DNA from 2 places in the Serinicoccus sp. JS2-9 genome. Region 1 is predicted to be linked to the other one. Evidence: predicted binding sites of a transcription regulator. Region 1 holds the regulator's gene; the other holds the start of a gene.
What was found. The regulator Rex, encoded in region 1, represses fermentation and respiration genes when NADH is low (regulators of the CRP and FNR family bind a similar motif). The targets are predictions, from matches to a motif close to CTTGTGAANNNNTTCACAAG.

Region 1 (6,346 bases):
CTGATGGAGCACGTCGGTCGCGTCGTCGTGCTCGACGAGGGCCACCAGGACGCGGTGACCGCGATCAGCGGGAGCGGACCGTCCTACATCTTCTACGTCGTCGAGGCCATGATCGAGGCTGGCGTGCTCCTCGGGTTGCCTCGCGACACGTCCACCGAGCTCGTGACCCAGACGTTGTATGGTGCCGCCACGATGATCCGCGAGACCGGTGAGCACCCCACGGTCCTGCGGGAACAGGTCTCCAGCCCGGGCGGCACGAGCGTCGCGGCGCTCCGCGCGCTGGAGGACCACAAGGTCAGGGCCGCCTTCCTCACCGCGATGGAGGCGGCTGCCAGGAGGTCGCGGGAGCTGTCGCCGCGCGAGGAGTGAGTGGCGAGCACCGATGCGGTGCTTGTCACCGAGTGTTTACCTTCGCCGTCGCAGTGCCACGGGACCGTGTGACAGAGTAGGGAAATATGACTGAGATTCACGTGCGCGTCCTGGAGGCGGACGAGTGGCAGACCTACAAGGACGTCCGCCTGCGTGCCCTGCGTGAATCTCCCGAGGCCTTCGTCGCCTCCGCCGAGGAGGAAGAAGCCTTCGGTGACGACCGCTGGCAGCAGCGGATGGAGCGCTCCCGCCGCATCCTGGCCTCCGACGGCGACGACGTCGTGGGTGTCGTGAGCGTCGGCACCGGGCACCGCACCAACATTCCCGGTGCCGGTGAGCTCTTCGGCCTGTGGGTGGCCCCCTCCCGCCGGGGCAGCGGCGTCGCGCGCCGGCTGCTCGAGAAGGCCGCCAACGTGGGCCGCGACGTCGGGCTGCGTCAGCTCGTCTACTGGGTGGGCACCGACAACGGGCGCGCCGTTGCCTTCGCCTCCAGCTTCGGGTTCCGCCCCACCGACGACCGCCGACCGATCCGGATCCGCGGCGTCGACGAGGAGGACGCGGACTCCGAGGAGATGATGATGGTCTACCCCCTCAGCGACGCAGCAGGGGTTCCCACCTCGCTCTGACCGGGGGTTTTCCGCGTCACTGGTCTAGCGTGTGCCCATGACTCGCTCTTGGGTGATGTGGGACGAGCGCTATGCGGGATACGACTTCGGACCGGGGCACCCGATGCATCCCAGCCGGCTGGACCTGACGCACCGGCTCTCCGTCGCGCTCGGGCTGCTCGACCACGACGACGTCGAGGTGCGGCCGGCCCGCTACGCGACCGACGAGGAACTGCTCTCCGTCCACACGCGCGACCTCCTGGAGGAGGTCAAGGCGGCGTCGGCGGACCCCCGCGCGGCCCGCGGGCGGCAGGGCGTCGGCACCGAGGACACCCCAGCCTTCGCGGGTATGCACGACGCCTCCCGGCTGGCGGTCGGCGCGACGATCGAGGCGTGCGACGCGGTGTGGTCCGGGGCCGTGCCGCGCGCGGTCAACATCGCGGGGGGCCTGCACCACGCGATGCCGGAGGCGGCCTCGGGCTTCTGCGTCTACAACGACATCGCGGTCGGCATCCAGCGGATGCTCGACCAGGGCGCCGAGCGGGTGGTCTACCTCGACCTGGACGTGCACCACGGCGACGGGGTCGAGCGCTGCTTCTGGAACGATCCGCGTGTCCTCACCATCTCCCTGCACGAGACCGGCCGCGCGCTCTTCCCCGGCACCGGCTTCCCCGGCGACACCGGCGGCCCGCGTGCCCAGGACTCCGCCGTCAACGTCGCCCTGCCTCCAGGGACCGGTGACGAGGGCTGGTTGCGCGCCTACCAGGCAGTCGTCCCGGCGGTCGTCCGAGCCTTCGCCCCGGAGGTGCTCGTGAGCCAGCACGGCTGCGACAGCCACTACTCCGACCCGCTGGCGCACCTGTCGCTGTCGATGGATGCCCTCGCGACGGCCTGTGGATGGGTCGGCGAGCTGGTCGACGACCATGCCTCAGGGCGCTGGGTCTCTCTGGGCGGCGGCGGCTACCAGCTCGTCGAGGTGGTGCCCCGGGCCTGGTCGCACCTCGTCGGCGTCGCGACCGGGCGCCCGGTCGACCCCGCCACCCCGACCCCCGACGCGTGGCGGGAGCACGTGGGCGACACCTACGGGGAGCGTGCCCCGTCGCACATGGGCGACCGGGAAGGGCGGGAGATCCGCTACGGACGGTGGGAGGACGGGCACGACCCCGAGGATCCGGTCGACAGCGCGATCATGGCCACCCGGCGGGCGGTCTTCCCCGGATGGGGACTGGATCCCTACTTCGACTGAGCACCCCGCCCCGCGTATCCCGCTGAGTCCCAGGACATTCCGTTCGTCACACCTCGCGTGTCGCGCTGGACTTTTTCGCGCTTCGACTTTCGCAACTGCCACTCCTGCCCCTAGTGTTGGCCCGACACACAACGACGCAGACAGCGGCCGGAGGGGAAGCCGAGCGCGGTCTGCACATATCGAGAGACGGGAAACGTCCTATGGCAGATGAGCGACAGCTCGCGGAGATGACGTTCATGACCGTGGCCGAGGTGGCCGCCGTCATGCGCGTGTCGAAGATGACCGTGTATCGCCTGGTGCACTCCGGGGAGTTGCCCGCCGTGCGGGTCGGCCGGTCCTTCCGGGTGCCCGAGAAGGCCGTGCACGCCTACCTCGAGGACTCCTACCACGGCACCGCCTGAGCGGTAGCCACCCGTGCCTGGGTCCCTGACACCCACCCTGTCCCGTCCCTGATCCCGTGTCCTTGACGCCTTGCGGAGTTTCGTCGCGCGTCGTCGCGGCGCCCGGTTTTGGGCCGTGCCTGGCTGCCGCGCTAGGCTGACCCGATCCGTCGTGCAGCCCCGAGGGTGTCCGCCCCGGCAGCGGCTGCACCACCATGACCGACGAGACGAAGGATCCCCGATGGGCTCTGTGATCAAGAAGCGCCGCAAGCGGATGGCGAAGAAGAAGCACCGCAAGCTGCTGCGCAAGACGCGTCACCAGCGTCGCAACAAGAAGTGAGCCGCGCGCGGCTGCGCGCACGCTGACCGACGGCGCCCACTCCCCTCGGGAGGGGCGCCGTCGTCGTCCGACCGCCCCCGTCGAGGGGGATGACGAGAGGGATGAGGTATGCCGTGGCGCCGGCTGGTCGCACGCCTGCGACCGCGCGAGGCCTCCCGGCGTGAGCTCACCGTGCTGACCCGCGCCGGCTGCCACCTGTGCGAGGAGATGCTCGAGACGGTCCGGGGCGTCGGCGACGCCGAGGGCTTGGCCGTCACGGTGCGCGACATCGACGTCGAGCGCGACGAGGGCCGGATGTCGGCCGACGAGCACGACCGCTGGACCACCGAGGTCCCGGTGCTGCTGGTGGACGGTCGACCCGTCGCCCGGTGGCGGGCGACCGCGGCCCAGGTGCGCGACGCCCTGGCAGCCCACCGGAGCCCGTAGCGCCCCGTGCTCAGCCGTTTTGGTGGATCGAGGGTTGCCAGCCTAGAGTTGAGGGGTCCGCGCCGACCGGTGTGAACGGGTCTGATATAAGCCCCCCTGGTCGTCGCCATCCGCAGAGAGGAGCCGGTGTCGCCGTGATGGCCGAGTCGACCCGGCGCGGGGTGCCGGAGGCCACCGTCGGTCGGCTCCCTGGCTATCTCCAGGCCCTCACCACCGTCGCCGAGCAGGGCCGTGGCTCGATCTCCAGCGAAGAGCTCGCGACCCTCACCGGGGTCCGTTCCGCGCAGGTCCGCAAGGACCTGTCCCACCTCGGGTCCTACGGCGTCCGCGGGGTCGGCTACGACGTGACGCGGCTCGCCGAGCAGGTCTCGGCCGAGCTCGGGCTCTCCCAGGACTGGCCCGTCGTCATCGTGGGCATGGGTAACCTCGGCCGTGCCCTCGCGGCCTACGAGGGTCTCGCGACCCGCGGCTTCCGCGTCGTCGCCCTGGCCGATAACGACCCGGACGTGGTCGGCACCGTCGTCGAGGGGCATACCGTCCAGGGGCTGGCCCGGGTGGAGACGGACGTGCCGGTGTCGGTCGGCGTGATCACCACCCCGCCCGAGGCGGCCCAGGAGGTCGCCGACGTGCTCGTCGACCTGGGCGTCCACTCGATCCTCACCTTCTCCTCCGGCGTGCTCCAGGTGCCTGACGACGTCGACGTCCGACGGGTAGACCTCGCCACCGAGCTGCAGATCCTCACCTTCCACCAGCGGCAGCGCTCGCTCGCGCCGCCCGCCAGCCCGGTGGAGGGAGCCTCGTGAGCGTCCTCGTCGTCGGTCTGTCGCACCGGTCCGCCTCCATCGACCTGCTCGAGCGGGTCGTGCTGGATGGCGCCGCGGCGCGCGTGCTGGGGTCGCTGCTGCACGGTGGCGAGCACGTCGAGGAGGTGCTGGTCATCTCCACCTGCAACCGCCTGGAGGTCGTGGTGGAGGCCGCGACCTTCCACGGCGCCCTCGAGGAGGTGGGTGCCGCGCTCGGCGACCTCACCGGTCTCGGACGGGACACGCTGACCGAGCACCTCTTCGTCCACTACGACGACCGCGCGGTGTCCCACCTCTTCGAGCTGGCCTGCGGGCTGGACTCCATGGCCGTGGGCGAGAGCCAGGTCCTCGGCCAGCTGCGCGAGGCCCTCGCCCGCGCGCAACAGGAGGGGCACCTCGGTCCCTCGCTCAACCCCCTGGTCCAGCAGGCGCTCCGCGTCGGCAAGCGGGCCCACGCCGAGACCACGATCGACGAGGTGTCCCGCTCGCTGGTCTCCCTCGGTCTCGACCGCGCCCGCACCGTGCTCGGCGACCTCGATGCCGCCCGCACCGTCGTCGTCGGCGCCGGCGCGATGTCCGGCCTGGCCGTCGCCACCCTCGTGCGCGAGGGCGTCGGTGACCTCACCGTGGTCAACCGCACCGACGCGCGCGCCGAGCGGCTCGCCGCCCAGCACCGGGTCCGCACCGCGCCCTGGGCCGACCTGGCGCCGGTCGTGGGCGCTGCCGACCTGGTGCTCACGTGCACCGGCGCCGTCGGTCACGTCCTCGACGTCGACGCCCTCGCGGGCGCCCGCAGCGCCGCTGGCCGCACCGGCTCCCCGGCCGTGCTCCTCGACCTGGCCCTCCCGCGGGACATCGACCCGGCCGCAGGGCGGCTGCGCGGCGTCCACCTCTGGGGCCTCGCGCAGCTGCAGCAGGAGACCGTCGCGTCCCGGTCGGGGCTCGAGGGGGAGCCGGTGGCCGTGACCGCCGTCCGCGGTCTCGTCGCCGCCGAGGTGGCCGGTCACCTCACCGAGCGGCACGCCGCCCGGCTGGGTCCGACGTTGGCCGCGCTGCGCACGAGCGCCGCGCGGGTCGTGGACGCCGAGATGGCGCGCCTGGACCAGCGCCTGCCCCACCTGCCCGACGACGAGCGCGCCGAGGTGCGGCAGACCGTCCGGCGGGTCGTCGACAAGCTGCTGCACACCCCGACGACCCGGGTGAAGCAGCTGCAGTCCGGCGTCGACGAGCCGGCCGACTACGCGCACGCCCTGCGCGAGCTCTTCGACCTCGACAGCCGTGAGGTGGCGGCCTTGTCCACCCCTCCGCTGGGCGTGGTCGAGCGGGTCGCCGGGGCCCGGAGCGGCGACGCGACCGCAGCACGCGCCGAGGCCGGCCCCGCAGACCCCGCCGAGGGGGAGCCGGTATGACGACGCCCCAGTCTCCGCCGGGCGCTGCCCCGGTCCCTGCTCCTGCGGGTCCTGCCACCGTCGTCGACGGAGTGTCGGCGCGGACGCTCCGGCTCGGCACGCGGTCGAGCGCCCTGGCCACCAGCCAGTCGCGCTGGGTGGCCGAGCAGCTGCGCGCCGCCGGACACCGGGTCGAGCTGGTCCCGGTCACGACCGAGGGCGACACCTCCCGGCGCAGCCTCACCGAGATCGGGGGGACCGGGGTCTTCGCCTCGGCCCTGCGAGACGCCCTGCACGAGCGCCGCATCGACCTGGCCGTGCACTCGCTCAAGGACCTGCCCACCGCCGCTGCGCCCGGGCTGTTCGTCGCGGCCGTGCCCCGCCGGGAGGACCCGCGTGACGTCCTCGTGGCGCGCGACGGGCTCCGGCTGCGCCAGCTGCCTGCCGGGGCCGTGGTCGGCACCGGGTCTCCCCGACGCGCGGCCCAGCTCGCCCTCGTGCGCCCGGACCTGCAGGTCCGGGACATCCGGGGCAACGTCGACTCGCGCATCCGGATGGTCCGCGACGGCACCCTCGACGCCGTCGTCCTCGCCCGCGCCGGGCTGGCCCGCCTGGGCCGGCTCGACGACGCGACCGAGGAGATCGACGTCGAGACCATGCTCCCCGCCGCCGGGCAGGGCGCCCTCGCGGTGGAGTGCCGCGCGGACAAGCCCGAGCTCGCCGGCCTGCTGGCCGACCTGCTCGAGCACGCGCCGACGCGCGCCGCGGTGACCGCGGAGCGGGCCGCCC
Region 2 (6,346 bases), 1.3 Mb from region 1:
GTTGTGGGGGCGCCCGTGGGTCTCGTCGTGCGTGGTCGCCATCAGGAGTAGCTCCTCCGCTGGTCGGGTGCCGGGATGGTGGCCCCCTTGTACTCGACCGGGATGCCGCCGAGCGGGTAGTCCTTGCGCTGCGGGTGGCCGGGCCAGTCGTCCGGCATGAGGATCCGGGTGAGGCCGGGGTGGCCCTCGAAGACGATCCCGAACATGTCCCAGGTTTCGCGCTCGTGCCAGTCGTTGGCCGGATAGACCGAGACGATCGACGGGATGCGCGGGTCGTCGTCGGGGCAGCTCACGTCGAGTCGCACCCGGCGCACACCGTGGGTCAGGGACTGGAAGTGGTATGCCGCGTGCAGCTCGGCGCCGGTCTGCTCGGGCCAGTGCACCCCGGAGACGCCGGTGCAGATCTCGAAGCGCAGCCGGGCGTCGTCGCGCAGCGGGCGCACCAGGGCCAGCAGGTGATCACGGTGCACGTGGAGGGTCAGCTCGCCCCGGTCGACGACGACGCGCTCGACCCCGGCCGCGAAGGCCTCCGGCGCCGCCGCCTCGAGAGCGTCGACGACCTCGTCGAAGTAGGAGCCGTACGGGCGCTGCGCCGCACCGGGGAAGAGCACCGGCACGTCGAGGCCGCCGTAGCCGGAGGTGTCGCCCCCGAGCGAGGCGCCGAACATCCCGCGCTTGCGCGCGACCTGCACCGGCTCCCCCGGGTCGGCCTGGGCCGCCGGCACCGAGCCGCCACCGGTCTCGTGCGCACGCGTCGTGTCGACCTTCTGGTCCTCCTGGCGCTCGGGCGCGCTACGGCGGTCCTCGGTCGTCTCCTGCGCCACCGGCTCCTTGTCCGGCGTCTCCGGTCCGGTGCTGCTCACGCCAGCAACCCCTTCATCTCGCTCCGGGGCATCTCCTGCATCGCCGCGGCCTCGGCGGCGCGGGCGGCCTCCTCGCGGTTGACGGAGAACTTGAACTCGCGGATCTGCTTGTGCAGCTCGAGGACCGCGTTGAGCAGCATCTCGGGGCGCGGCGGACAGCCGGGCAGATAGACGTCGACGGGGACGATGTGGTCAACGCCCTGCACGATCGCGTAGTTGTTGAACATGCCGCCCGAGCTGGCGCAGACACCCATCGAGATGACCCACTTCGGGTTGGGCATCTGGTCGTAGACCTGGCGCACGACCGGCGCCATCTTCTGCGACACCCGACCGGCGACGATCATGAGGTCAGCCTGCCTCGGAGTGGCGGCGAAGCGCTCCATACCGAACCGGGCGATGTCGTAGTCCGGGGTGCCGACCGCCATCATTTCGATGGCGCAGCACGCCAGGCCGAAGGTGGCGGGCCACACGGAGTACTGCCGCAGCTGACCGGCCAGACCTTCGACCGTCGTCAGCATGATCCCGCCGGGAATCTTGTCCTCAAGTCCCATCGCTACTCACCACACTCTTTCCAGATCAGTCCCACTCCAGGCCGCCCCGGCTCCATTCGTACACGAAGGGCACCGAGACCACGGCGAGGAAGAGCAGCATCGCCAGGACGGAGAAGAGCCCCACCTGGTCGAAGGCCACCGCAAAGGGATAGAGGAACAGCACCTCGACGTCGAAGACGATGAAGAGCATCGCCGTGAGGTAGTACTTGACCGGCACCCGGCCGCCCTCGTGCGCCTGGGGCGTGGGCTGGATGCCGCACTCATAGGCCTCGGCCTTGGCCCGGTTGTAGGTGTTGCGACCCAGCAGCCCACCGCCGAAGACGGATCCGAAGGCGAAGAGGAGGCCGAAGAAGAGGAAGAAGACGACCGGCAGATACGGGTGGTAGTCCATCAGTGCCAGCACTCCTTTCGTGACGGGCCCGGCGTCGGGCTCGCCAGGGTCGCGCGCAACCCAATCCTAGGGTGAACAGTCTCGATCATGCCGCAGGGGTCATCCTGCTGAGCGCGTTGATCACGCGGTCGTCCAGTCCGCCCCCGCGTTCCTGCGGGAGGTTGGCCATGATCTTGAGCAACAGCCGCATCAACGATCGTCGCGGAAGACCGTACTTCACCGCCAGCCGCATGACCTCAGGCTTGCCGATGAGCGTGGCGAAATGCCGACCCAGCGTGTAGTAGCCGCCCAGGGCGTCCTTCATCGCCGTCGTGTAGGAGCGCAGGACGGCCTCCCGCTCCCCCGGCGTCGCGCGGGCCAACGCCGCGGCGATGACCTCGGCGGCGTGCCGGCCGGCCTCCATGGACTCGGCGATGCCCTCGCCGTTGAACGGGTTGACCATGCCGCCGGCGTCACCCACGAGCAGCAGTCCCCGGTCGTAGAGCGGCTGCCGGTTGAAGCACATGGGCAGGGCGGCGCCCCGGATCGGGCCCTGCTGGGTCTCCTCGGAGAAGCCCCACCCCTCCGGCATCGTCGCGATCCACCGGCGCATGACGTCACGGTAATCGAAGGTGCCGAACGCGTCAGAGGTATCGAGGATGCCCAGCCCGACGTTGGAGGTGCCGTCGCCGACGGGGAAGATCCAGCCGTAGCCCGGCATGAGCACGTCGCGCTCACCGTCGTCGCCCTTCGCCCACAGCTCAAGCCAGGACTCGAGATAGGCGTCGTCGTGGCGCGGGCTCTCGTAGTAGGCGCGGACGGCGACCCCCATCGGCCGGTCGTCGCGCTTGGGCCGGTCCATCGCCAGGGAAAGCCGGCTGGAGTTGCCGTCGGCGGCCACGACGACCTGGGCGCGGTACTCACGGACCTGGCCGGTCGCGCGGCCGTCGTCGCCCATGACCTTGGCGCGGACGCCGCAGATGTGCCCGCGACCATCGAGGACCGGCTCCTGCACGTTGGTGCGCTCGAGCAGCCGGGCGCCGCGCGCCTGGGCGTGCCGCGCGAGGATCTCGTCGAGGTCGTTCCGGGTGCGCACCAGGCCGTAGGGCGGGTAGGTCTCGTTGCCCGGCCAGTCCAGCTCCAGCCGCATGCCGCCGCCGAGGATGCGCAGCCCGCGGGTGCGGTGCCAGCCGTCGGCCTCGTCGATCGACACGCCGAGCTGGATCAGCTCGCGCACCGCCCGGGGCGTGAGTCCGTCTCCGCAGATCTTGTCGCGGGGGAAGGTGCCCTTCTCCAGGAGCAGGACGTCCAGGCCGTGTCCGGCGAGGTAGGCGGCGGTAGCGGACCCTCCCGGCCCGGCTCCGACGACGATGACGTCGGCGGTCTCGACCTGCTCACTCACGTGTCTTCGCGCCTCGCTTGTGACAACTTTCACGAACTCCTCAGAGTCTAGGCCGGACACCCTGGCGGGCCAGCGCAGGGATGCCTCAGAGGGATTACGGGAGGCATCGATGTGCTAAACCACGGGCGACGTCGGTGGGGGTGAGGGCAACCATTCGCGACGCTCGGTGGGGGCAGGGGCAATCATTCGCGACGCCCGGTGGGGGTGGGGGGCGGTGGGGATGGGGGCGGGGGGTCAGGGGCGGCGGCGTTCCAGGACGTCGCCGAGGAGAAGGGGGTGGTCGCGGCGCTGCGCGAGGTCGCCCTGCTGGGCGAGGAAGAGCTCGGCGCAGGCGAGGGCGTCGGTGACGGCGGAGTGGGCGCGGTAGCGGGGCAGTCGATAGGCACGGCGGCAGGCGGCCAGCCGCAGCCGGCCGGCGGGGACCTCCTCGGGGCGCAGCCGCAGCAGCCGCCGCGCCATCTCGAGCGTGTCGACGACCGGCCACGTCACGGTCGTGCCGTAGTGCTCGCGGCAGGCCGCGTCGAGGAAGTCGGTCTCGATCCGGGCGAAGTGGGCGAGGAGCACGCGACGGTGGCCGCCGTGCGCGCCGGCGAGCGCCTCCAGCACATGCGGCAGCACCTCGGCCAGCGGCGGGGCGGCACGGAGCGCGTCGTCGGTCAGGCCGTGCAGCACCGCGGACTCCCCCACCTCGCCGCGGGGCCGGACCAGGTGCTGCCCCGCCCCGGACAGGTCGATCTCGTCGCCCCGCACCGGTACCCACCCCACGGCGAGCACCTCGTGCCGCCGCGGGTCGAGGCCGGTGGTCTCCAGGTCGAGCGCCAGCAGCTCCACCTCCGCCAGGGGCGTGTCGTCCGGTGCCACGGGCGCCGCAGCGAGGTCGGCGAGCGGCCCGGGCGGCGGCGGCCCGTCCGGCCCGGCCCGGCGTGCGCCCCGGCGCAGGAGGTCGCCCAGCCCCATCAGCGCACCTGCGGGAGGCGGGCGGCCAGCCCCTGCTGGGCGGTGCGCACGATCTGGAAGGCGTCGCGCAGGTGGCGGCGTTCGAGGCTGCCGAGGCCGCGCGGGTCGAGATGGTTGTCGGGCCGCTCGCCATCGCGCACCTGGGCGGCCTGGTGCCGGAGGCGCAGGTAGGACAGCAGCTCCAGCGCGTCGGCGAGGTCGGTGGCGCTCTCCGCCGGCAGCACGCCCCGCTCGGCGGCCGCCGCGAGCCGAGCCCCGGTCGACAGGGCGGTCGACCCCGCGCGCAGCGCCTGCACCCGCGCCAGCTGCACGATCGCCGCGATGCCTCGCTTGAGGTCGAGCGTGTCCCGGTGCTCCCCCTGGTCCTCCAGGACGAACCCGCGGAAGAACCCGATGGGCGGGCGCATCCGGGCCGACTGCGCGGTGAGGTAGGCCAGCAGCAGGTCGGAGCGCCCGCCCAGGGGGACCACCTCCTCCCGCAGCGTCCGGACGAGGTCGCCGTCGCCGTGCACGGCCCTCATGTCGTAGAAGATCGCCGCCCACAGGACCGCCTCCGGCTGCGGCTCACGGGTCCACCGCCCGAACTGCGCGCGCCAGTCGGACGCGCGCATCCGCCAGCGCGGGTTGCTCGCCATGACGTCGCCGTCGCACCGGGGGAAGCCGCATACCTCGAGCCCGTCGGTGACGAACCCGGCCAGTGCCGCCCACCACGGATCGTCGGGGTCGGCGTCGTCGGCGAGGACCAGGGCGTGGTCCTGGTCGCCGCCGAGGCCCTGCTCCTCCCGCGCGGCCGACCCCAGCGCGGCCCAGGCGTAGGGCGCGGGCGGGGGGCCGAGCTCGGCCTCGGCGAGGGCGATGAGCCGGGCGGTGAGGGCGTCCGTGAGGGCGGTGACGACCCGGCCGATGTCCGCGGCGGTCGCATCCTCGGCCACGAGCTGCTCGACGACCTGGGGTATGCGGCGGGCCTGGGCGGCCAGCCCGTCGACGTCCTCCTGCCGTTGAACGTCGGCGACGAGGTAGACGGGGTTGGAGCGCTCCAGCCGGACGAGGTCGGTGGTCGTCACCAGCCCGAGGACCGCCCCGGACGCGTCCACCACGGGAAGGTGGTGGATGTTGCGGCCGGTCATCTCCAGCATCGCCTCCAGGGCCAGCGCCTCGGCACCGACGGTGACCGGCCGCGTCGTCATGACCGTGTGGACCGGGTGGCCCGGGTCCACCCCGGCGGCCAGCACCCGGCGGCGCAGGTCGCGATCGGTGACGATGCCGGCGAGCCCGCCCTCAGCCATGACGAGCAGCGAGGAGACGCCGGCCTCCGTCATGATCCGCGCCGCCTCGGCCACCGGCGTCTCCGGGTCGGCGGTCACGGGCTCGCCCCGCAGGAGGTCGCGCACCGCGGTCTTGAGGACGGCCGAGCCGCGGGTCGGGGTCTGCAGCTGCCGGAGGGCGGCGCGGATCCGCCCGTGGTGCGCCGCGGCGAAGTGGACCCCCACCACCGGGTGCGCCGCGGCCAGCGCGTCGAACTCCTCCCGCGGCAGCGTCAGCAGCAGCGTGTCCTCCCGGGCAGTGGCGTCATACCGGCTGGGCGCATGCTCGACGACGCCGGACAGGCCGAAGCCGCTGCCGGCGCCCACGCGGTCCACGAGCTGGCCGTCGTCGGTGATGTCGACGGCCCCCGCCCGCACGACGTAGAGGCGGTCGTCGCGGTGTCCCGCGCGCAGCACGGTGGAGCCGCGCCGGACGTAGCGGACCGTGCACCGCGAGGGCAGTCGGTCCAGCACCTCCGGCGGCAGGTCCGCGAAGGGCGGGTGCGCCGCGAGGAAGTCGCGGATCTCCGCCAGCTCGACGTCCATCCCCTACTTCTACACCGGGGCGAGGGCATCCGCACGCGTGCAGGCGTGACCAGCGCCCCTCAGGGGCGCGACGCCAGGATCAGGCGATCGGGCCCGGCGTGGAGGGGGCGACCGCGTGGTGCAGCGCCACGACGCCGCCGGTGAGGTTGCGCCACCGCACCTGGGTCCACCCGGCGGCCCGCACCTGCTCGGCCAGCTCCCGCTGCGCCGGCCAGGCGCGGATGGACTCGGCGAGGTAGACGTAGGACTCGGGGTTGGAGCTGACCCGGCGGGCGATCTGCGGCAGCGCCCGCATGAGGTAGTTGCGGTAGAACGTAGAGAAGACCGGCACCACCGGCTGGCTGAACTCGCAC

Region 2: AC5PYY_RS00695 (geranylgeranyl reductase family protein) is a predicted target of Rex. The motif match lies at 3,203-3,222, and genes of this name have one in related genera.

Annotation. Positions count from the first base shown of each region.
Region 1 is NZ_CM180091.1:1,423,529-1,429,874, forward strand. Features, by position in the region: gene proC (pyrroline-5-carboxylate reductase) at 1-369, shown strand, start outside; gene AC5PYY_RS07110 (GNAT family N-acetyltransferase) at 456-995, shown strand; gene AC5PYY_RS07115 (acetoin utilization protein AcuC) at 1,033-2,220, shown strand; gene AC5PYY_RS07120 (helix-turn-helix domain-containing protein) at 2,421-2,621, shown strand; gene AC5PYY_RS07125 (30S ribosomal protein bS22) at 2,842-2,940, shown strand; gene AC5PYY_RS07130 (glutaredoxin family protein) at 3,049-3,366, shown strand; gene AC5PYY_RS07135 (redox-sensing transcriptional repressor Rex) at 3,504-4,169, shown strand; gene AC5PYY_RS07140 (glutamyl-tRNA reductase) at 4,166-5,578, shown strand; gene hemC (hydroxymethylbilane synthase) at 5,575-6,346, shown strand, end outside.
Region 2 is NZ_CM180091.1:127,687-134,032, forward strand. Features, by position in the region: gene AC5PYY_RS00675 (NADH-quinone oxidoreductase subunit D) at 1-42, opposite strand, end outside; gene AC5PYY_RS00680 (NADH-quinone oxidoreductase subunit C) at 42-863, opposite strand; gene AC5PYY_RS00685 (NADH-quinone oxidoreductase subunit B) at 860-1,414, opposite strand; gene AC5PYY_RS00690 (NADH-quinone oxidoreductase subunit A) at 1,440-1,805, opposite strand; gene AC5PYY_RS00695 (geranylgeranyl reductase family protein) at 1,891-3,186, opposite strand; gene AC5PYY_RS00700 (exonuclease domain-containing protein) at 3,421-4,143, opposite strand; gene AC5PYY_RS00705 (DUF294 nucleotidyltransferase-like domain-containing protein) at 4,143-5,993, opposite strand; gene AC5PYY_RS00710 (demethylmenaquinone methyltransferase) at 6,073-6,346, opposite strand, start outside.